3 regions of the Neobacillus sp. 204 genome follow, and region 1 is predicted to be linked to each of the others. Evidence: predicted binding sites of a transcription regulator. Region 1 holds the regulator's gene; each other region holds the start of a gene.
The links. The regulator Rex, encoded in region 1, represses fermentation and respiration genes when NADH is low (regulators of the CRP and FNR family bind a similar motif). The targets are predictions, from matches to a motif close to TTGTGAAATATTTCACAA.

Region 1 (7,412 bases):
GAAAAATGCCTGGGAAGGCAAGCACATTATTGACCTGGTTTGAAAAATCAGAACGTCCTGTCCCCACTACAAGTGCGCCAGCTTTTTTTGCCTCATCCGGCATAATTTCCGGTACCGGGTTTGCCATGGCAAAAATAATCGGGTCACTGTGCATCGAACCAACCATTTCCTTTGTAACGGCACCAGCAGCTGATACCCCTACAAACACATCTGCATCAACTAGTGCATCGGCTAACGTTCCTTGCTTTTGATTGCGATTAGTCATTCGCGCCATTTCATCCTTGAATCGATTCATTCCGGACTGCCGGCCTTCATAAATAATTCCTTTTGTATCACATAAAATAACATCCTTAACACCCATATGTAACAAGAGCTTAACAATTGCTACTCCAGCCGAACCTGCTCCATTAACTACGACACGAATTTCTTCAATTTTCTTTTCCGCCAATTTTAATGCATTAATTAAACCAGCCACTGTTACAATCGCAGTTCCATGCTGGTCATCATGAAAAACTGGAATCTCACAGGCTTTGCGGAGGCGGTCTTCAATTTCAAAGCATTGTGGAGCCGCAATATCCTCTAGGTTCACGCCTCCAAATGTTGGTTCTAGTAACTTAACGGTTTCTACAATTTGGTCTGTGTCAGTGGTGGCTAAGCAAATAGGAAATGCGTCAACATCTGCGAAGGATTTGAATAACACGGCCTTTCCTTCCATAACAGGCATCGCTGCTTTTGGTCCAATATTTCCCAGCCCAAGGACTGCAGTTCCATTTGAAACGACCGCAACAAGATTGCCCTTTGAAGTGTAATCATAGACTTTGCTTTCGTCTTCATAAATATCCATACAAGGCTCTGCCACACCAGGTGAATATGCTAAGCTTAAATCCTTTGCATTATGTACCTTAACCTTTGAATAAATCCCGACTTTTCCTTGATGCTTCTTGTGCATTTTTAACGCTTCAACTCGTAAACTTGACATTGGATTTCCCCACTTTCCGGTTTAGTAACCGTTTGCATTAATCTACCTAAATCTTAGTCCATACGTCCGTATTTTGATAGATTATGTAATTAAAAAAAGCAGGGTTTAAAAATACAAAAGGCTTTCCACAAATTCTGTGAAAAGCCTCTTAACTAGTTATTCTTCTTCTTCTTCCTCTACTTCCACCGTCGGATAATGCTTTAAAAAATAGACAAGCGATTGCAGCTCCACTGCCAGGTCAATATGATGCACCCTAATCAGTGGAGGGACATTTAATCGTGCTGGAGTAAAGTTTAATATCCCCTTTACATTTGCACTTACAAGTCGGTCGGTAATCATCTGTGCTACAGGGGCCGGAACCGTTAAAATGGCAACGGATATACCCCCCTCAGTTAAAACCTTCTCTAATTCATCCATATGATAAACTGGGACCTCGCGAATCTTGGTTCCCATTTTTTCTGGATCAACATCAAAGGCACATTCTATTTTTGTGTTATTATTTTTTAAAAAATTATAATTTAAGAACGCCGTGCCTAGATTTCCAACCCCTATTAAGGCAACCTTTGTTAACTCATCCTGGTCCAAAGTTTTACGGAAGAAGGATATCAAATAATTAACATTGTACCCATAACCCTTTTTCCCCAATGCACCGAAATAAGAAAAATCGCGGCGAATTGTGGCGGAGTCTACCTTTACTGCTTCACTTAGTTCGGCTGAAGAGACCCTTTGTTTACCGGATGTATGCAGGTTTTTTAGAAATCGGTAATAGAGGGGCAGCCGTTTTGCTGTCGCCTGTGGTATTTTCATTGTTTCATTACTCATAATCTCCCACACCCCTTGGATAATTTAGTTAAATATCATTTAACTTTTTCAGTTCTCTTAAAATCACCATTTTTACCGCCCGTTTTTTCGACAAGATACGTCGGTCCAATCACCATACCTTTATCAACGGCTTTACACATATCATAAACCGTTAAAGCACACGCTGAAGCGGCTGTTAACGCTTCCATTTCTACCCCTGTATTCCCCTTGGTTTTAACGGCTGCTGCTATATTTAAACGATAGTTCTCTTGCGTGTCCTGTTCCCAGGAAAAAGAAATATTAACCCCTGTTAATGGAATCGGATGACACATCGGAATCAAATCCCAAGTCTTTTTTGCTGCCATGACTGCAGCTACCTGAGCCACTGCTAAGACATCGCCTTTTTTCATCTCGTTATTGGTAATTTTATCATAAATTTCTTTACTAATGGTAATGCTGGAATGAGCAATTGCCGTACGTGCCGTTTCAGGCTTATCACTGACATCGACCATTTTTGCTCGGCCTTCTTCATTAAAATGAGTAAATTCTGCCATATAAAAAAATCCTCCCATCAAATCATACACTATTTTTCCTTCTATGTGTGTGAAACTTTGAACTAAATCCAAGGTTTTTTGTCGAATTAAAACTCTCATCCTCCTAACCTGCTTAGCAGTTTATTGCCGACATACCGGGAATAAGGTACACTAAACCTATGTAATAGAGGTGAATGAGAATGATTTTGTTACAGGTTAATCAACTACAAAAATATTATGGTGCTGACCTTATTTTATCGAATATTAAACTAGAATTACAAACTCGAGACCGTGTGGCTTTAGTGGGACGCAATGGGGCAGGAAAATCGACATTATTGAAGATTATTGCTGGACACCTGTCGCATGATGGCGGAGAAATCATTAAGCCAAAAGAAGTAACGATTGGCTATCTAGCACAAAATACTGGTTTAGAGTCTTCTTTGTCCATATGGGAAGAAATGCTGACAGTCTTTGAACCACTGCTTTTAATGGAAAAATCACTCCGTACCCTTGAAGAACAAATGGCCGATCCTCTTGTTTTTGATGACCATGGGAGATACGAGAAAGTCCTAAAAGAGTACGATCATCTGCAGGTGAAATTTAAAGAGCAAGGTGGATATCAGTACGAGGCAGAGCTGCGTTCTGTCCTTCATGGGTTAAATTTTCCTGATAAATCCCTGATGATATCCAGTTTAAGCGGAGGTCAAAAAACTCGGCTTGCCCTTGGTAAGCTGCTCTTAACCAAGCCCGATATCTTAATATTGGACGAGCCGACCAACCATCTCGATATTGATACCCTTTCCTGGCTGGAGCAATATTTGCAAAGTTACCACGGGGCCATTTTAATTGTTTCCCATGACCGATATTTTTTAGATAAAGTGGTTACGCAGGTTTATGAAGTATCCCGTAAGCAAATTCAAAGGTTTACAGGTAACTATAGTTCCTACCTTGATCAAAAAGCGGCTAATTATGAGCGTGATTTAAAGCTTTTTGAAAAACAACAGCAAGAGGTTGCTGATCTGCAGGACTTCATTAACCGAAATCTAGCACGGGCATCGACAACCAAACGTGCCCAAAGCCGTCGCAAAAAGCTTGAGAAGATGGAACTGATGGACCGCCCATTTGGGGATGAAAAGTCGGCTACCTTCTCGTTTGAAATTGAAAAACAAAGCGGCAATGACGTTTTAACGGTCGATTCCCTAGCTGTAGGCTATCAGGGCGAAAGGGTTTCAGCGGACATCTCTTTTCGCGCCTTTAAGGGTGAAAGCATTGCCTTAGTAGGTCCGAATGGGATCGGTAAATCAACCTTATTAAAAACCCTTATTAAAAAACTGGCTCCCCTTGAAGGAACAATTCTCTATGGGACAAACCTTGCCATCGGCTATTATGATCAGGAGCAAGCAGAATTAACTTCCAATAAGCGTGTTTTAAATGAGCTATGGGATGATTACCCGTTAAAAAATGAAAAAGAGATTCGAACGGTACTTGGTAATTTCTTATTTTCCGGTGATGATGTCTTAAAAATTGTTTCCACCTTAAGCGGCGGGGAGAAGGCACGACTGGCACTGGCTAAGCTAATGTTGGAAAAAGCAAATGTGTTAATTTTGGATGAGCCCACAAACCATTTAGATTTAGACAGTAAGGAAGTTCTTGAGAATGCATTAATCGATTACCCTGGGACGATTCTTTTTGTCTCTCATGACAGGTATTTTATTAACCGGATTGCCACAAAGGTCTTGGAGCTAAGCCGTCATGGAAGTACGGAGTATTTGGGTGATTATGATTATTATCTAGAGAAGAAGCTTGAGCAGGAAGAACTCGCTGCACTAGCCCTGGCGGATTCACCAAAAAAGTCTGCCCAAACGGATGCATTTGAGAAAAATACTTATCAACAGGATAAGGAAAGTAAGAAACAAGAACGACAACGACAACGAAAACTAGACGAAGTAGAACAAAGAATTGAAGAGTTAGAGGAACAAATTCAGGAGTTCGAGCAGCAATTATGCGAACCTGACATTTTTCAAAATCATGAGAAGGTATTAGAAATCAACATAAAAAATGAAAAAGCTAAAGCGGAGCTCGAGCAATTAATGGAAGCATGGGCGGAGCTGGCAGAGTAAAAACCGAGCAGAGCTCGGTTTTTTTCTATTAGAAGGGCTGTGTTAAAGGTTATTGTTAATTTTTCCACTCTGTTGATTGGAGCAGAAATCAACAGACAAGTTTAACAAAGCCATAAGAGAAGAAAAGACATATCTCGACAACATTCGATAAGTGTATTTTTGATAAAATTTATTCACTTTTCCACAAGCTTATTCACATTGTAAACAGAGTTATTGCAATGTTTTTATTACTTTTCCACAATATCCACAATAATAACCTGAGTTATCCACATTATACACAGAAAACAGGTCACTTATCCACATTAAAACCTTTTCCTATTAATTTTAAAAATATCTTATCAACAAAAAAACTCTTCTTATCCAGAAGAGTTTTTAATTATATAACTCGATATCTAGTCCAGGATTGGCATTTAACGTCAAATTTGCTCGAATTCCTTTTTCAAACATCACACTTCCAGCGGCACCAATCATTGCCGCATTATCCGTACATAGCGATAACGGCGGAATCACTAATTCAATCCCTGGCTTATTTGAAAAAGCCTTTTCTAACGCATTTCTTAACCCTTTATTTGCCGCTACCCCGCCAGCTACCAATACTTGCTCTACCCCGTATTCCGCGACAGCCTTTTCTGTTTTTGTTACTAACACTTCAATCACACTGTCTTGAAAGCTGGCTGCTAGGTCTTCTGGGGCAATCACCTCACCACGCTGCTCAGCATTATGGACCGTATTAATAACAGCTGACTTTAAGCCACTAAAACTAAAATCATAGGATCCTTCCTCCAGCCAAGCCCGAGGTAAGTGAATCGTCGGATTACCCGACTGGGCCAAGCGATCAATATGAGGTCCGCCAGGGTAAGGCATGTTCAATGTGCGGGCAACCTTGTCGTAGGCTTCTCCTGCAGCGTCATCTCTTGTTTCCCCAATCACTTCAAAATGACCATGCTCCTTCATATATACTAGCTCTGTATGCCCACCTGAAACGACAAGGGAAAGAAGCGGGAATTTCATTTCCGTAACCAGCCTATTTGCATAAATATGTCCTGCAATATGATGAACGGGAACTAGTGGTTTGTTTTGAGCAAAAGCCAATGCTTTCGCAGCATTTACTCCGATTAAAAGGGCGCCGACTAGTCCTGGTCCCTCAGTAACAGCAATCGCATCAATCTCAGCAAACGTAATATTTGCTTGCCTCAATGCCTCCTCTGTAACAATGGTAATTTGCTCTACATGGTGGCGGGAAGCAATTTCAGGGACAACCCCCCCAAATCGTTTATGACTTTCAATTTGCGATGCCACTACATTCGCAACAATTTCACGGCCATTCTTAATAATGGCGACAGCAGTCTCATCACAACTCGTTTCAATACCCATAATCCATTGATCTTTTAACATAATTTTACCCACATCACTAAACCATCTTCCTGATTATCAGAATAATAATTTTTACGGATTCCGCCATTTTGAAAGCCTAGCTTTCGATAAAGAGATTGTGCCACATGATTGGACACTCGCACTTCTAGAGTCATGCTTTTTGCTCCCATCTCTCGGGCTACTGACATCATTTTTCTCAATATAGCTTCCCCAAGTTTCCTGCCCCTAAATTCAGGCAAGATCGCTACATTCGTAACATGGGCCTCGTCAATGACAATCCAGGCCCCACAGTATCCAAGGATTTTATTATTTTCCTCTAGTACAATATAAACAGCAAATCGATTATTGTGTAATTCATTATAAAAAGCTTCACGACTCCATGGAGTTGTAAAGGATGCATGCTCTACTTCTAAGATTTGGTCAATATCCTCTTCCCTCATGTTACGAAAAACAAATGAATCTACCATAACGCTCTATTCCTATCCATTTCATATTTTTCCTTTCGCTTCTAACCATTTTGCTTCTGCTTCAGCTAAACGGATATAATTTGGAACAAAAGAATGAATGTCCTCACCTGGTTTATCCTTACCAAGAAGGGCAAGCTCGGATGGACGAGGATTATGTTCCGTAATAGCCGCGAAAATCGCCTGCGATCCCAAATGAGCTTCGATGGTTGCTTGATGGAGCGGTAAGTCATTCCCGATAAATAAGATCGGTTTCCCGGCTTCTACTAGAGATTCAGCCCAATCAGTTAACATGACTAAGCGATCCTCTTTAACCGCTAGAAGTTCATTTCTCTGATATTGATACAAGCCTGTATAAACTTGTCCCCTTCTAGCATCGAAAATAGGCGAGACATAGCTATTAAAATAACGGCTGACACCCGCTGCTAGTATTTCAAGGCTTGAAATACCTACAAGTGGAATGTTTAAGGTCCAGGCTAACGTTTTAGCAATGGTTACCCCTATTCTAACTCCTGTATAGGAACCCGGTCCTTTGGCTACCACTATCTTCGTTAAATCCGATGGCACCCGATCACAATCTTTCATCAGTGTTTGAATGGCAGGCATAATACGAACAGAATGGTTCTTTTTTAAATTGGTTATATATTCACCAAGTACTTGGTTCTCTTCTAAAAGCGCTACTCCTAAGGTATAGTTAGAAGTATCAATCGCTAATATGGTCATGAAAAAGTCTCCTTACATAATTGCTCATATCTTTTTCCCTGTGGAACGAAAACCATTCTTCTCTGATCCCCTTCTTCACGATACAAGTAGATGGTCAGTCTTTCCTGCGGGAGCTGCTCTTCAATTAAATGAGCCCATTCCACAACAGTTACTCCATCTCCTTCAAAGTACTCATCAAAACCCAGGTCTTCATAGGCATCTGCAACCCGGTAGACATCCATGTGATATAATGGCAACTTCCCCTTATATTCTTTGATAATGGTAAAAGTCGGGCTGTTCACCGTTTTCTTGATTTCTAATCCTTTAGCCAACCCCTTTGTGAAGGTTGTTTTTCCCGCACCCAAATCACCTTCAAGCGCGATGACATCTCCAGGCTGTAAGAAGCCAGCCAATCTTGCAGCAAATTGGGAAGTCTCTT
Region 2 (7,412 bases), on a different contig from region 1:
ACATCATCAATTGGGAAGGCGGTCGGAAAGCGAAGGCAGCGCATCAGCACATAATTGGCTGTCCATGGACCAATTCCGCGTATTTTTATTAAGCTTTTTTCGACATCTTTAAAGCAGCCATAGTCCATTAATTTTTCTTTGGATAACTCGCCATTCGCCATTAATTGCGCAATGCCAATAATATATTCACTCTTTTTCACGGTCATTTTAATATCAGCCAGATCATTTGGTGTGAGCTGGGCAATTTGTTCAAAAGATGGGAAGATCCAATATTTTTTTCCATTCCATTCGATCGAATCGCCAAACCTTTCAACAAACTGTTTTTTTAAGGTATAGGCGAAGGCTAAGTTAATTTGCTGCCCTAAGACTCCCCAACAGAGCGCCTCAAACAAATCGGGAATGCCGATGAGGCGTAATCCATAAAATTTTTCTACGGGTATTTTAAGTAATGGGTCAGCTTTCGCCAGTTTATAAAAGGGGGTTAAGTCTTTATCGAGGTCAAACCATTCTAGAATATATCGGACCACCCTAGTAGTATCGCACGGTTTACCTTCTAAAAAGTGAACAATCATTTGGTTGTTATCGTTTACTTTTATTTGTACAAGAGTTCGAATTTCGTCAATAGCGATAACCCTTGTAATAGTTTCATTTTCAATTTCATACATACATTCATTTTTATTCCGCTCTAAATAACCAAGATTTATTTTCATATCAAACTCTTCTGGGAGTGGAATAATAATATCTTCTTCAACTTTATCAGGCTGATCTTCTAATGTATTTTTAGTATTGAACACTTTATCTCCCCCGGTTATTTGCTATATTCTATTATTATCACAAGAGTATAAAAAATAACTCCTTTATCTTGCTGTTTCAGTCAAAAATCTATTATTTTTCCTTCAATAAGATGTATATTGATTAAGTAATTATGTTAGTCGATAGAATGAAGGATTTGAAGGTGAGGAATCTTTGATGAAACCAAAAGTTATTGTCTATAAAAAAGTCGATTCAACTGTTTTAGATTATGTTCGTAATACTTGTGAAGTAATTTATTTTGAAAACTTAGATTCGCAGACACTTTCTTACTTCTATCAAGAAATAAAGGAGGCAGAGGGAATTCTTGGCTCTGGATTAAGAATCGATGAGAAGTTTTTAAAACAGGCTCCTAAACTAAAAGTGATAAGCAATATTTCAGTTGGCTACGATAATTTAGATCTTCCTCAAATAACGATGCGAAAAATTATGGCAACCAATACTCCTGGGGTTTTATATGATAGTGTTGCCGATACAATTTTTGGTTTATTATTGGCAACCGCAAGAAGAATGCCAGAATTAAATCAGATGGTAAAGTCAGGGAAGTGGACACAGAATATCAGTGAAGAACAATTTGGCGTAGACGTTCATCATAAGAAATTAGGAATTATCGGAATGGGTGGGGTTGGCGCGGCTATTGCTAAACGAGCGCATTTTGGCTTTGATATGTCCATTTTGTATCACAACCGCTCACGAAATTTAAAAGCTGAACAAACCTATCAAGCAACCTATTGTTCCCTTGAAGAAATATGTCAGCAAGCTGATTTCATTTGCTTAATGACGCCACTAACTCCAAACACAGTTAAGCTTATCGGGGAAAAGGAATTTAAATTAATGAAGAAATCGGCCATATTTGTGAATGGCTCACGTGGTGCAACGGTGGATGAAGATGCCTTAGTTTGGGCCCTTCAAAATAGGGAGATTTTGGCTGCAGGACTAGACGTGTATACCCAGGAACCAATAAGTCCGGATCATCCACTATTAACTATGGATAATGTAGTCACATTGCCGCATATTGGTTCTGCTACCTACGAAACTCGTTTGAAGATGGCCCAACTTGCCGCAGAAAATCTAGTGCTTGGGCTGCAGGGGAAACAGCCGCCATCAATAATTAAGGCTATTTTCGCATAGATTGTTGTTTTTCGTTTAAGTTCATCAACCCGTATAACTATATGCTTCGTGGCATCTTTTCGTAAGAACCTTTGCGAAAATTGCCTAGAAACTTAGTAAATGCCCCTTATAAAGCTCCAATAGCAACAAAGTTTACGAAAAGAGCCTTAATTAATCAAGATGTATTAACCGAAATTAGATAAATTAAAAAGGCGTGGAGAATCTTCTTAAAAAAGAGATTCTCCATGCCTTTTTTGTTGATCTACAAGATGAAATGCAGCCTATTGGGAATAGGCAACAGTCATTTCCAGGTGCCTGACACCAATTAATGTGATAATCTAAATAAGGTATGATAGAATTATATTTGTTTTGTACTACTTCTTAGGAGAGGATATTAAATGAGTACTAATGAGATACCTTCTCTACAGAAGGATGGGAGCTCTATGCTATCAAATCAACGAAATATCTCTAACATAATAACTGATCTAAAATTACTTTTTAAAGCCAATGTTTTAATCGCTAATGTCCTTCCAGTTTTTGCGGGATTTTGGTTAGCGTTATATTTTACGAATGGTTCTCTTTCAGCCAATTTGGATGTCTTACTTTTGACAATCTTCGGAAGTACAATGGTCATTGCTGGGGCACTTACGCTCAATAATTGGTACGATGTTGATATTGATACCGTAATGGATCGAACAAAGAATCGTCCAACGGTAACTGGGAATTTTTCGCTTCTGCAAGTATTAACAATAGGCATTTCCCTTACTGGAATTGGCTTTATTCTCTTATTTTTTACGACCTTCGAAGCGACTTTATATGCTTTTGTAGGCTGGTTTACCTATTGTTTTCCATATACCATGTGGTCAAAACGGCGGTATGCCTTTAATACCGTAATTGGCAGTGTTTCTGGTGCAGTGACACCATTAATTGGTTGGACAGCTATTGCACCTGGATTTCAAAAAGTTCCAATGATCTTATTTTTAATCTTATTTATTTTTCAAATGCCCCATACCTTTGCAATTGCTGTTAAGAAATATGATGAATATAAAGCGGCTGGAGTGGCCATGCTTCCCGTTGTTCGTGGATTAGCGGTGACCAAGCGGCAAATGGTTATGTATATTGCCTGCTTATGTCCATTACCATTCTTTTTAGCACCACTAGGGACTACCTTTATGGTCATAGCTACCTTGCTTAACGTGGGATGGTTGGTTGTCAGCATTAGTGGATTTTTTAGTAAAGATAATTATAAATGGGCACATGTGAATTTTTTGTATTCCGTAAATTATATAACCATTATCTTCCTGACGATGATTGTGGTTACCTTGCCGATATTCAATCACTAAGGGTACATTTTAGATAAAGTCTGATTCCTGTAGGCAAATTGTTGCCTTACAAGGGATCAGACTTTTTTTTTTCAAATGCAAAGATGTGTGATTCGGTTCACTACACTGAGAATTGTTCCCAATTATGATATAAGTATGAAAATAAAAAAAGGGGTTGGTTTTGGATGGGACCTACAAAAGTAAATAACAAAAAGAAGTCTGGCGAGGTTCAAGAAGCACCGTTAAAAGGTACATGGATCTCTGTCAGTGTGGTAGGTGTGGTCATCTTACTAACGTATTTCTTATTGTTTGGACTATATATGGCTAGAGTATAGGGGGGAAAAACGATGAAGATGCATCTTGATGAAAAGATTTGGCTGACCTTAAGTTTTGGGATAATCATGATATTCATGTTTATCACCGGCTACCAAGCATTTGCTTTAGATATGGCTCCACCAAGTAATAAAGAAATTATTGATCCCCAGAAGGTAGACCAATCAGCACCATTCGATCAACCAGGTGTAAAGCAAATTGGTGAAAATGAATATGAGGTTGTGATGACTTTACAAGTATTCAGTTTTAATCCTGGAAATTTTGAAATCCCCGCTGGGTCAACCGTGCATTTTACACTAACGTCAAAGGATGTTGTCCACGGATTTGAAATTGCGGGAACAAATGTGAATGCAATGGTTATGCCAGGACATATTCAAAAAATCACTCAAAAATTTGATAAACCAGGTACTTATTTAGTGCTATGTAATGAATATTGTGGGGCCGGTCACCAAGCCATGAGTACAACTATTACGGTGAAATAAAGGGGGGAAACAAAGTGCAAACAGTAAATTCTTTTACACTTAAAGATAAAGCAAATAAAGCGATGGGAATAAGCAAGGAAGATGCCTTATTAACAAAGTCCTATATATTTGTAGCATTTGCGGCACTCCTTCTGGGCGGAATATTAGGACTGGTGCAAGGACTAAATCGATCCGGACTACTAGAATTGCCATCATGGCTTAACTACTATCAAGTCCTAACAGCACATGGTTTATTACTAGTGGTTGTCTTAACTGCCTTTTTCACGATTGGTTATTTTTATGCATCACTTTCCCATACCTTAGGCGGCCTGCTGCCAAAAGTAAGAAAGATCGCATGGATTGGTTTTGGAATGAAGATTGTCGGTTTCGTATTATGCGTCGTACCAATCCTAATGAACGAAGCATCTGTAATGTATACATTTTATCCACCGATGGCCGCCCATCCGGCTTTCTATATCGGATTAGTATTCATCGCATTAGGCGTTTGGATGTGCTGTATTGGGGCATTTATCAATGTGGCTAATTGGAGAAAAAACAATAAAGGACTGCATGTTCCAATCCTTGCTTACTTTGCAACTGGAGTGTTTATCCTTTTGTTCTTTGCTCTTATCCCAGTTGCCATTGAAGTTTTAACGATTATTCCATGGGCTTTTGGCTGGGTTAAAACCATCAATGTCATGGTTGCTAGAACATTATTTTGGGCTTTTGGTCACACGTTGGTTAATATTTGGTATTTAACCGCCGTGTCCGCATGGTATGTAGTTGTACCAAAGATTATCGGAGGAAAACGGTGGAGTGATACACTAACTCGCGTCGTTATTATTGCCTTAGTTATTATGAACATTACTGGTGGATTCCATCATCAGATTATTGATCCAGGAATTGCAGAAGCAGTTAAATTTATGCACGTATTTATGAGTTTAGCGATTGGATTCCCTTCATTAATGACGGCGTTCGCCATGTTTGCTGTATTTGAACGGACAGCAAGAAAGCAAGGGGGGAAAGGCTTAATAGGCTGGTATAAGAAAATGCCTTGGGGTGATGTTCGGTTCTTAGCACCATTTATAGCAATGGTTGCCTTTATTCCAGCCGGTGCGGGTGGTATTGCCCAAAGTACCAATCAATTAGACCAGGTGGTTCATAATACGATGTGGATTGTTGGACATTTCCATCTAACATTAGGGATGTCGGTAGTAATGACCTTCTTTGGGATTAGTTATTGGTTAGTTCCATATATTTCAAAACGTGTTTTAACTCCGCAAATAAATAAGTTAGGTGTTATTCAAACTTGGATCTGGACAGTCGGTATGATATTCATGGCAGGTGCGATGCATTGGGTTGGATTACTCGGTTCTCCGCGCAGAACTTCCTATACAACCTATGGTGATAATGCCACAGCGTTAAGCTGGGATCCGTATTTAATGTGTTTGGCGGTCGGAGGAACATTGTTAATTATCGGCGTTATTCTTCAAGTCTATGCCGTTGTCAATATGATGTTCTTTGCTCCAAAAGGGGAAACAGTCTTCCCAATAGCGGAAGAAGAGGAAGATGCCGCTAAAACTCCATATTGGACAGAACGATGGGGCCTTTGGATTGTTGTGATGCTTTTAGTTGTGGCTATGGCCTATGTCATTCCATTAACGGAATTTATCGTCAATGCTCCTCCAGGTTCACCACCATTTAAAACTTGGTAATAGTAAAAAAAGAGATAGCTCTTTGTGGATTTGGGCTATCTCTTTATCCTTCCTGTTACTAATACCTCATGTGGAAAAAAACAAATGATTTGGGAAGTGGTCTTCCGTGATCAAACATTGGCATACTACATTTGCGTGTTTACTAGTCATCACCTTTGGTTTTACGTTATTCTTCTTTGGAACGGATGGATTCCAGGCATATACCGCCGAAAAAGCGCGGGTAAATAAACTTATTGACGATAAACCAAAATTTCCAAATGTAACGTTAGAGGATAGTAAGGGACGAGAGTATTCCATTTCTGAATTTGAAGATAAATATGTATTTATTACATTTCTATATACATCCTGTACAACCGTTTGCCCGCAATTGGAAATGAACATGTCGAAGGTTTATGAAAAAATCCCAAGCAAGTATATGGGCAAAGATCTTGTCTTTTTAAGTATCAGCTTTGATCCTTCTAGGGATGCACCTGCCACATTAGCAAAATATCAGGGATATTTTAATAGTGATGGTGAAACATGGAGAATGGTAAGAATTGCAAATAAAGCAGAATTAAATTCGTTATTAAAAGCGTTTGGTGTTATTGTGATTCCCGATGGGAACGGTAATTTTGCTCATAATTCCGCTTTTTATGTAGTTGATAAAAAAGGCAGACTGCTTGATGTCTTAGACTACAAAAAAATTGATGAAGCAGCGAAAAAACTCATAGATATTCTTGACAAGAAAGCGGGGGAATAATCATGAAGCAATCATTATATGGCCTATTGGTCCTGCTATTCCTTGCGCTGCCACCTGTGGCGAACTTAATGGAATCAGTCATGATTATTCACATGCACATGCAAATGCCGTTGTTGATTTTTACGGGATTTCTCCTGGCTCGTTTCTTTCAGCTCCGGGTCCCGCGCTTTTTTGAAAAGTGGAATCGTAATGGGATCCCAGGAATTATATTGTTTGTTATTATCGTCGCCTATTGGACACTGCCGAGGTCAATGGACGAAGCCCTAACGACCCAGAGTATGGAAGGATTTAAATTTATCAGTTTACCACTCTTTGCAGGAATACCACTTAGAGATAGTTGGAAAAAACTTAAACCAATTATTAAAAATATTATTTTTTATTTTTTTATTATCCTGTTTTCCGGAATGGGTTGGTTATATATCGATTCTCCCGTACAATTATGTAACAACTATTTAATTATTGATCAGATTACACTTGGCTGGGGATTTCTGACAACAGCGATTTGTATGGTCATTTATTTAGTTTATACAGCTTTTGTTGACCCAACAAAATACGAATAATTGGTTAGATCAACCCAATCGTATCCAGATTGGGCTTTTTATTGTAGAGACGATGGTAAGGCTCTTCTTTTCGGCCTAAAAAAACTGTTAGGAAACATTTCCTAACAGTTTTTTTTCACTATTCAACGATTCTTAAGGCTCGTTAGATAAGGTTGCTCTTTTTCGTGCCTGCAGAAACTTTATTATATTTAAAACAATAGTCTTAACTACAGCATAAAATGGTACTGCTAAAACCATCCCCAAAATGCCGGCTAAATTTCCGGCAGCAAGCAAGACGATAATAATTGTTGCGGGGTGGGTGTCAAGTGATTTTCCAAGGATGAGTGGTGATAATACATTTCCTTCCACTTGCTGGGCAATAA
Region 3 (7,412 bases), on a different contig from region 1:
CTTGCAAGAGTGGTCATTTTCCAGAGTGACGGCGAAATGAATCGGGATTTTATTTTTGCAAAAAATGATGCTTGTATGGTTTCCTATTTGAAGTATGTTCTCAAAAGAAAAAGAGACTATATTAAAAACTATGTAACTGTTTTTACAGATACTGAAGACGGTGTAGAAACTGAGATTGATAGTATTACTACTTTGGTTAGCAGAGAAGATGTATTTTTAGAGGATTCATTGAAGCGGGAAATTTACCGCTCGATTGACGAATTCTTCTCGGAAAGCGGTCAGTTTTTCAAAACGTATGACATTCCTTACAAACGGGGGATTCTTCTTTATGGAAAGCCAGGTAATGGGAAGACCACCCTCGTTAAATCGATCGCCAGCAGCATTAATGCACCCGTTGCTTATTGGCAGATCACTGAATTTACCTCGAGTTATACGATTAAAGAGGTATTTACGTCTGTATTAAAATTAACACCATTGGTCCTTGTGATTGAAGATATCGATTCAATGCCCGCGAGTGTTCGATCTGTATTCTTAAACATTTTAGACGGAGCCACCTCTAAGGAAGGAATTTTCATTATTGGGACGACGAATTATCCTGAAAAAATTGATCCCGCCCTTATGAACCGCTCTGGCCGGTTTGACCGCGCCTATGAAATTCACGTACCGACGAAGGAGCTTCGTTATCAGTACCTAGTCCACAAGAATATTACTCTGATTTTATCAGAGGAGGAGATTCAACAAGTCGTTGACTCGACAAAGGATTTCTCCTATGCTCAGCTCAATGAATTGTATACATCGATTGCCCTTGAATGGCATTACGAACAAAAAGTGGATGTGGTACGACTATGCGCGGACCTAAAATCCTTGCAACACAAACAACAAAAACAAGAATGGGACCAAGCCCTTTCCTCAGCATCCATCGGATTTTCTGGGTTTGGTGACGATTAATTCATTGGAAAAAATTAAAACATGTTTTACCACAGTATTTGATACTGTGGTATTTTTTTTGTTGATAGGGGAGGAGGATGAACACGTTCTACGATAAGTCCCGAACTCAATGAGTGAAAGCGAGAAGCGTCGCATTTTACACATTAACTTGAGTAGGATGGCAGTTCATGCTTCCTATCCTAAAAATCATAGAAAGAACAATTAATAGGAAATGATTTCTATACAATTAGTACTATATTTAGACCACAGCTCTCGAGGCTGTGGTTCTTTTGTTTATGTAGGTCAACAGCTGTCAGTTCCACCTGTTTTTTTCCTTTTTTATATATAAAATATTTATTTTTAACTCTTGCCAATTCTCTGAAAATTACATATAATTAACTTTACCACTAACTATGACTTGTTTAATCTGAAAGAATGTGTTATTAGGAAAATAAGATGAGTGCCCAAAGGACACTCATCTATTTTAAAATATTTATTAGATTAGTTGGATCTTTCTTCTAACCAGTTTCCAATGGTTGGATAGGTAATTTTTGTCGCTTGGCTGCCAAACGTAATCGAAGTATGCCCAACTGGTAATACTTTAAATTGTTTGTCTTCACTTGAAATCGCATTCATCAAAGCCTCGACTTGATGCGGTGGGGCAATAAGGTCGTTTACCCCAGCTAAGTTCAGGACATTCGCCTTGATATTTTCAAGTTTAACCTTTTGACCACGAATAACCAGTTCACCTTTAATCAGTTTGTTCTTTTGATAGAAGTCTCTAATCCACTGACGGTAGGCTTCACCTGGAAATAAGATTCCATCGTTTAACCATTTTCGTAGTAGTTTGAAGCTCTTGATGAAATTTTCATTATCAGCACGCTCATAGAGACTAATAAATGGTCCAAAGTTGGTCCCCATTGGATTGATCATTTTGTTTCCAAAGTCTATCATTTCTGGAGGAATCACACCAAGGGTTTCTACCACTTTATCAATATCAAAATATCGCTCATCTAGCATCGCACCATATGCGCCACTATTTTCAAAATCAAACGGACTAGTCATAAAGATAAGGTTGCGGATTGGCAATTCAGGGTGTAGAGCCGCAAATGCAGACGTGATCGTTCCACCCATGCAATATCCAAGGATCGATACTTCCTCAACTTTCGATCTTCTCATTACCTTACGAACAGCACGTGGGATATAGTCCATAATGTAATCATCTAGTTTCATATGTCTATCTTCGTAACCTGGTGTACCCCAATCTAGGAGATAAACATCAAATCCGCGCTCAACTAAAAATTCTATTAAACTGCCACCCTTGGTTAAATCCAAAATATAGGGTTTATTAATTAGAGCATACACTAATAGAAGTGGGATTTTATGTTTATTTGGTTGATCGGAAATATACCGGTAGAGTTTTGCTTTATTTCTAGTCCAAACAACTTCTTTCGGTGTAGGTGCTACCTCAGGTTCAGCATCGGTCGTTAACACTTGACTTGCCCTAATTACTCGTTGATACGTCTCTTGATACTTTTGAGGTGCAAATTCGAGCACCTCATTCCATTCTTTCATAAGAACGTTAATGACTGTTCACTCCTTACTCAATTTATTTACTCATTTAATATATAAAAAAATTCGTACCTTCATGACACTTACATGTAAAGTCCGCCGTTAATATTTAATTGCTGACCAGTAATATAGTCTCCATCTTTACATAAGAAAACCACACCACGAGCTATTTCTTCTGGTTTGCCTAAACGTTTTTGCGGTACTTTTTCAACGATTCCTGCAAGAACTTTTTCAGGAATGGCTTGGACCATCTCGGTTCCAATAAATCCTGGGCAAATCGCATTAACTGTTACTTTACTTTTAGCAAGTTCAAGTGCGAGAGATTTAGTGTATCCAATTAACCCAGCTTTGGCTGCAGCATAGTTAGTTTGTCCAAATCCACCGGCTTGGCCAATGATTGACGAAATATTGATAATGCGGCCTGCATCTGATTCAAGAAGATAAGGTAAAGCTGCAGATGTATTGTTGTAAACACTGTTTAAATTAACATCGATTACTTTTCTCCAATCTTCTTCGTTCAATTTTTTAAACGTGCTGTCTCTTGTAATTCCTGCATTATTAACCAGGATATCTAATTTGCCATAATGGTTGATCGTTTCTTGAACAAGGTATGCTGCTTCATTACTTTCTGAAACATCAGCTTGAACTGCGTATGCATCTCCGCCAAATTCATTTATTTCTGCGACGATTTTATCAGCTAGTTCTTTGCGGATATTATAGTTAATAACAACTTTCGCGCCATTTTTAGCCAGTTCTAATGCAATCGATGCACCAATTCCTCTGCTGCCGCCTGTTACAATTGCTACTTTGTCTCTTAATTCTGTCATTTTTACGCACCTCATCTATTGTAGTTGTTGGTTGACTAAATTACTTGGTTTTACATGCATTATGTAATGCGTTTCTATTTGGTTTTATCTGGTGTTTTTAACAAAGCCAGGATTTGATTCAATTTATTATCCAAACTCTTCATTTCCTTTTTTAAATTCGACAATTCTGTCTTAAATGACTCCTGATCTCCCTGATTAACCAATTTTTCTTCCAAGCTTTCTTCTAAATCATCTACTTTTGCATCTACATTAACAATCAACGAGGAAATGTCTGCAAGGTCTTTTCGAGATGGAACATTCATAAATTCTAAATAACGTAATGTTGATTCATCGAGCATTTTTTTAAATTGAAGATTCATTTCCAAAACCTGTCCCATGCCTTGAGAAGGGAAATCCTTGCTGATTTTTTCATCGAATAATTTACTTGATTGTGAATATAAATCCTTCCACATTTCAGAAAAATTAAAGTCTTGGCTCATTTTTTTTCCTCCTAAAATACTTTTGTTGACGTAATCATCATACCTACTTCATAGAATTTTTTAAAGGTGAAATATTGAAAATTATCCAAAAACAATTCTTCATTTTTTGACAAATTTCTCACTTGGATTAAATTCCCAAACCAATTACCAAGAGTGATAAATAGGGATAATCCGTCATAAATATGGGTAAAAAGGGTTTATTGCTGTTGTCAAAGCCTTGCATCCATCACATGGTTTGTCGCGAATTTTTCTATGCATTTGCCAAGGGTTGATCTTGAAGCTAACTGTCAAATTGGAAAAAAATAAGAGGTGATATTATTGCAGTATAATAAAAAAGTCGTTTTAATTACAGGTGGAGCACAAGGGATTGGCAAAGAAACCGCTAAACAATTTCTTCAAGAGGGAGCAAGTGTCGTAATTTGTGATTATGATGAGTCAGCTGGTAAAAGTGCATTAGAAGAATTCAATAGTGAAAAGGTAGAGTTTTTTAAAGTAGATGTAACAGACAGTGCCCAGATCGAAGCGATGGTTCGTTCCACGATAGAAAAACATAGCCGAATTGATATCTTAATTAACAATGCTGGAATTACCCTTGATGGCTTTCTTACTAAAATGGAGGAATCCGATTGGGAAAAGGTCATATCAGTAAACCTCTCTGGTGTTTTTAAATGCACAAAGGCCGTAGCTCCCATTATGTTAAAACAGGGGTCGGGTGTCATTCTTAATGCATCTTCAGTTGTGGGTTTATATGGAAATATTGGCCAAACGAACTATGCTGCGACAAAAGCCGGGGTTATCGGGTTGACCAAAAGCTGGGCGAAAGAATTTGGTCCAAAAGGGATCAGGGTCAATGCAGTCGCACCAGGTTTTATAGAAACTGGCATGACGGCAGCGGTACCAGACAAAGTACTGCAAATTATGAAGGAAAAGACCCCGCTTAAAAAGCTTGGAAAGCCAGAAGATATTGCCGCTGCGTACTTATTTTTGGCTTCAGATAAGGCTAGTTATATAAACGGGACGATCTTAAGTGTAGATGGCGGCTTAGTGATTTAAACAAAATAGCAAACGGGAAGGGAGGAAATTAACATTTTCTCTCTTTTTGTTTTTTTATTATATAAATTAATAATATTGAAAAATAATGATCCAAAAAATATTTCTACAAAATCTGTCATTTTCTTATATAGTTCAACACGTACATTTTTCCAGTTAATTTTGAGTTTTTATTTTATATTTTAATGCGCTTCCATTGCTGTAAGTTGATTTTTGAACATTTTACTGAAAGAGTTTAAATGTGTTTTTGCACAATGAAGCAATAAAGAAATCAAATTATAACTCTGAATTTGTCGAATAGTTTGTCACTAAAAGCACGGCTAATGTAGTAATATTTGTGTGGAATTATTATTCGAATACATAAATTACTTTGGAGGAGATTAGGATGACAGTAAATGAAATAGTAATTGTTAGTGCTGTAAGAACGCCAATTGGAAGTTTTCTAGGAGGTTTAGAAAACGTTTCAGCCACCCAGTTAGGATCCATGGTCATAAAAGAAGCTATTCAAAGAGCTGGAATTAGTCCCAATGATGTAGAACAAGTTATTATGGGGAACGTTTTACAAGCAGGCTTAGGCCAAAATCCAGCCAGACAAAGTGCCCTTGCTGTTGGTATTCCTCAAGAAGCCACAGCTATGACAATAAATATGCTCTGTGGTTCAGGCTTAAAAGCTGTTCATTTAGCTACCCAAGCTATTCTTGCTGGTGAAGCAGAAGTAGTGGTTGCTGGTGGAATGGAGAATATGAGTCAAGCTCCATACCTACTAAAAGGCGGACGGAACGGTTTTAAGATGGGCGATCAGAAAATTTTAGACAGTATGCTTCAGGATGGATTAGTTTGTGCGGAAAATGACTACCATATGGGAATTACGGCAGAAAATCTTGCCGAGAAATATGAAATTTCACGTGCCGAACAAGATGAATTTGCAGCGTGGAGTCAGCAGAAGGCACAAGCTGCGATTGAAGCCAATCGCTTTGCTGATGAAATTGTCCCTGTAGAGATCCCTGGCCGTAAAGGACAAGTGACAATATTCAGCCAAGATGAATTCCCGCGGTTTGGAACGACAGCAGAAGGATTAGGAAAACTTCGTCCTGCCTTTAAAAAAGATGGAACAGTTACGGCGGCAAATGCTTCAGGAATTAACGATGGGGCTGCAGCGTTTGTTGTTATGAGCCGTAAAAAGGCCGAAGAATTAGGAGTTACCCCTCTTGTTACAATAAAAGCGAATGCTACCGCAGGTGTGGATCCGAGTATTATGGGAATCGGGCCAGTTCCAGCTGTAAAAAAAGCTCTAAAAACTGCGTCTTTATCCATCGATGACATCGGCCTAATTGAGGCAAATGAGGCATTTGCTGCCCAATCTATTGCAGTGGATCGCGAGCTTCACTTTAGTAAAGAAAAGCTAAATGTTAATGGTGGTGCCATTGCACTTGGTCATCCAATCGGTGCAAGTGGAGCAAGAATTTTAGTGACTTTAATTCACGAAATGAAGAAAAGAGAAAATCGTTATGGTTTAGCCACCTTATGTGTCGGTGGAGGACAAGGTGTAGCAACGATCATCGAAAATGTTAAATAAGACGTCGTAAAAAATGGCTGGGAGGCAAACTCCCAGCCATTTTTTTGGGGGTTACGAGAGGTATTTTTTACCTTTAATAAAAACAAAAAGCAGGGTGATGATATAGAGGTATTACAAAACAAAAGGAGAGATAATCATGCCTCAAATTGATGTAAACCAACTAAGCCAAGCAAAAGCAAATGTAGCACTTACGGAAGAATTATTAACAAAAGCAATTGAAAAAGCCAATTCCGACCCAACACTTGCAGAGGAAGCCATTAAACAAGCATCAAATGAAATTTCGAATGCTTTAACAGCTGTAACTCAAGTTCAAAAGTCAGCCCAAGCCCAATCCCAATCCATTGTTACTGAATAAACTTGCTATTTATTCAATCACCACGAAATGGTGGATAGCCTAAAAAAAATGAACACCCCAGGGAAGTCTCTACGGGGTGTTCATTGTTAAGTCATTGAAATTATCCTTCAATTTCATGATGTTGAAAGCCGTTTTTGGTGGCATACACTTCATACCATTTGTATTTGGGGGATTTAAACCACTCATACTGTGGCAAATAAATCAAATATCTTATATTGCCATCTGCATCAAGAATGGATTTGAATATTTTTACTGGGCCAATTCCAAACGTTTGAGCCAAATATCCTTCCATTCCATCAAGGACCACATTTTTTTCAGCTTCCTTTTCCTCCTTATATAACTTAATCAGGCCATCAGCAAAGACACTTAATAAGACTAAAGTAATAGCAATTAAAGCGAAAACCAATAATTTCAACAATTGAATATCCTCCTAAGTTTTTTAAAGATTCATATGTATAATTACAACACTGTTAAACTTCTAGCCCCCGGCTTCAACCCCTTTACAAAAATGGATTCCTCTTGATTGTACATCCGCTAGGAAAGTAAAGATGTGATGAAAAATACATAACCACGCTTTTATAAAAAGAAAATTATTTTTACGCATGGTCCTTTTTATTTTAAACAGT

Region 2: a site for Rex is predicted at 3,349-3,366, ahead of ACJ004_RS01195 (cytochrome c oxidase subunit 2A). Genes of this name have one in related genera too.
Region 3: a site for Rex is predicted at 3,910-3,927, ahead of ACJ004_RS05170 (polyhydroxyalkanoic acid synthase subunit PhaR). Genes of this name have one in related genera too.

What each region holds. Positions count from the first base shown of each region.
Region 1 is NZ_JBJORY010000024.1:460-7,871, reverse strand. It holds gene ystJ (NADP-dependent malic enzyme) at 1-979, opposite strand, end outside; gene ACJ004_RS28275 (redox-sensing transcriptional repressor Rex) at 1,136-1,801, opposite strand; gene moaC (cyclic pyranopterin monophosphate synthase MoaC) at 1,837-2,334, opposite strand; gene ACJ004_RS28265 (ABC transporter ATP-binding protein) at 2,514-4,433, shown strand; gene tsaD (tRNA (adenosine(37)-N6)-threonylcarbamoyltransferase complex transferase subunit TsaD) at 4,806-5,828, opposite strand; gene rimI (ribosomal protein S18-alanine N-acetyltransferase) at 5,822-6,274, opposite strand; gene tsaB (tRNA (adenosine(37)-N6)-threonylcarbamoyltransferase complex dimerization subunit type 1 TsaB) at 6,296-6,994, opposite strand; gene tsaE (tRNA (adenosine(37)-N6)-threonylcarbamoyltransferase complex ATPase subunit type 1 TsaE) at 6,991-7,412, opposite strand, start outside.
Region 2 is NZ_JBJORY010000001.1:230,732-238,143, forward strand. It holds gene ACJ004_RS01180 (DNA-3-methyladenine glycosylase family protein) at 1-710, opposite strand, end outside; gene ACJ004_RS01185 (2-hydroxyacid dehydrogenase) at 970-1,941, shown strand; gene cyoE (heme o synthase) at 2,319-3,263, shown strand; gene ACJ004_RS01195 (cytochrome c oxidase subunit 2A) at 3,428-3,577, shown strand; gene ACJ004_RS01200 (cytochrome c oxidase subunit II) at 3,590-4,057, shown strand; gene ACJ004_RS01205 (cbb3-type cytochrome c oxidase subunit I) at 4,120-5,751, shown strand; gene ACJ004_RS01210 (SCO family protein) at 5,858-6,490, shown strand; gene ACJ004_RS01215 (hypothetical protein) at 6,493-7,050, shown strand; gene ACJ004_RS01220 (AI-2E family transporter) at 7,183-7,412, opposite strand, start outside.
Region 3 is NZ_JBJORY010000002.1:230,102-237,513, forward strand. It holds gene ACJ004_RS05155 (ATP-binding protein) at 1-948, shown strand, start outside; gene phaC (class III poly(R)-hydroxyalkanoic acid synthase subunit PhaC) at 1,429-2,514, opposite strand; gene ACJ004_RS05165 (3-oxoacyl-ACP reductase) at 2,583-3,326, opposite strand; gene ACJ004_RS05170 (polyhydroxyalkanoic acid synthase subunit PhaR) at 3,401-3,805, opposite strand; gene fabG (3-oxoacyl-[acyl-carrier-protein] reductase) at 4,124-4,858, shown strand; gene ACJ004_RS05180 (acetyl-CoA C-acetyltransferase) at 5,241-6,431, shown strand; gene ACJ004_RS05185 (hypothetical protein) at 6,568-6,786, shown strand; gene ACJ004_RS05190 (hypothetical protein) at 6,887-7,204, opposite strand.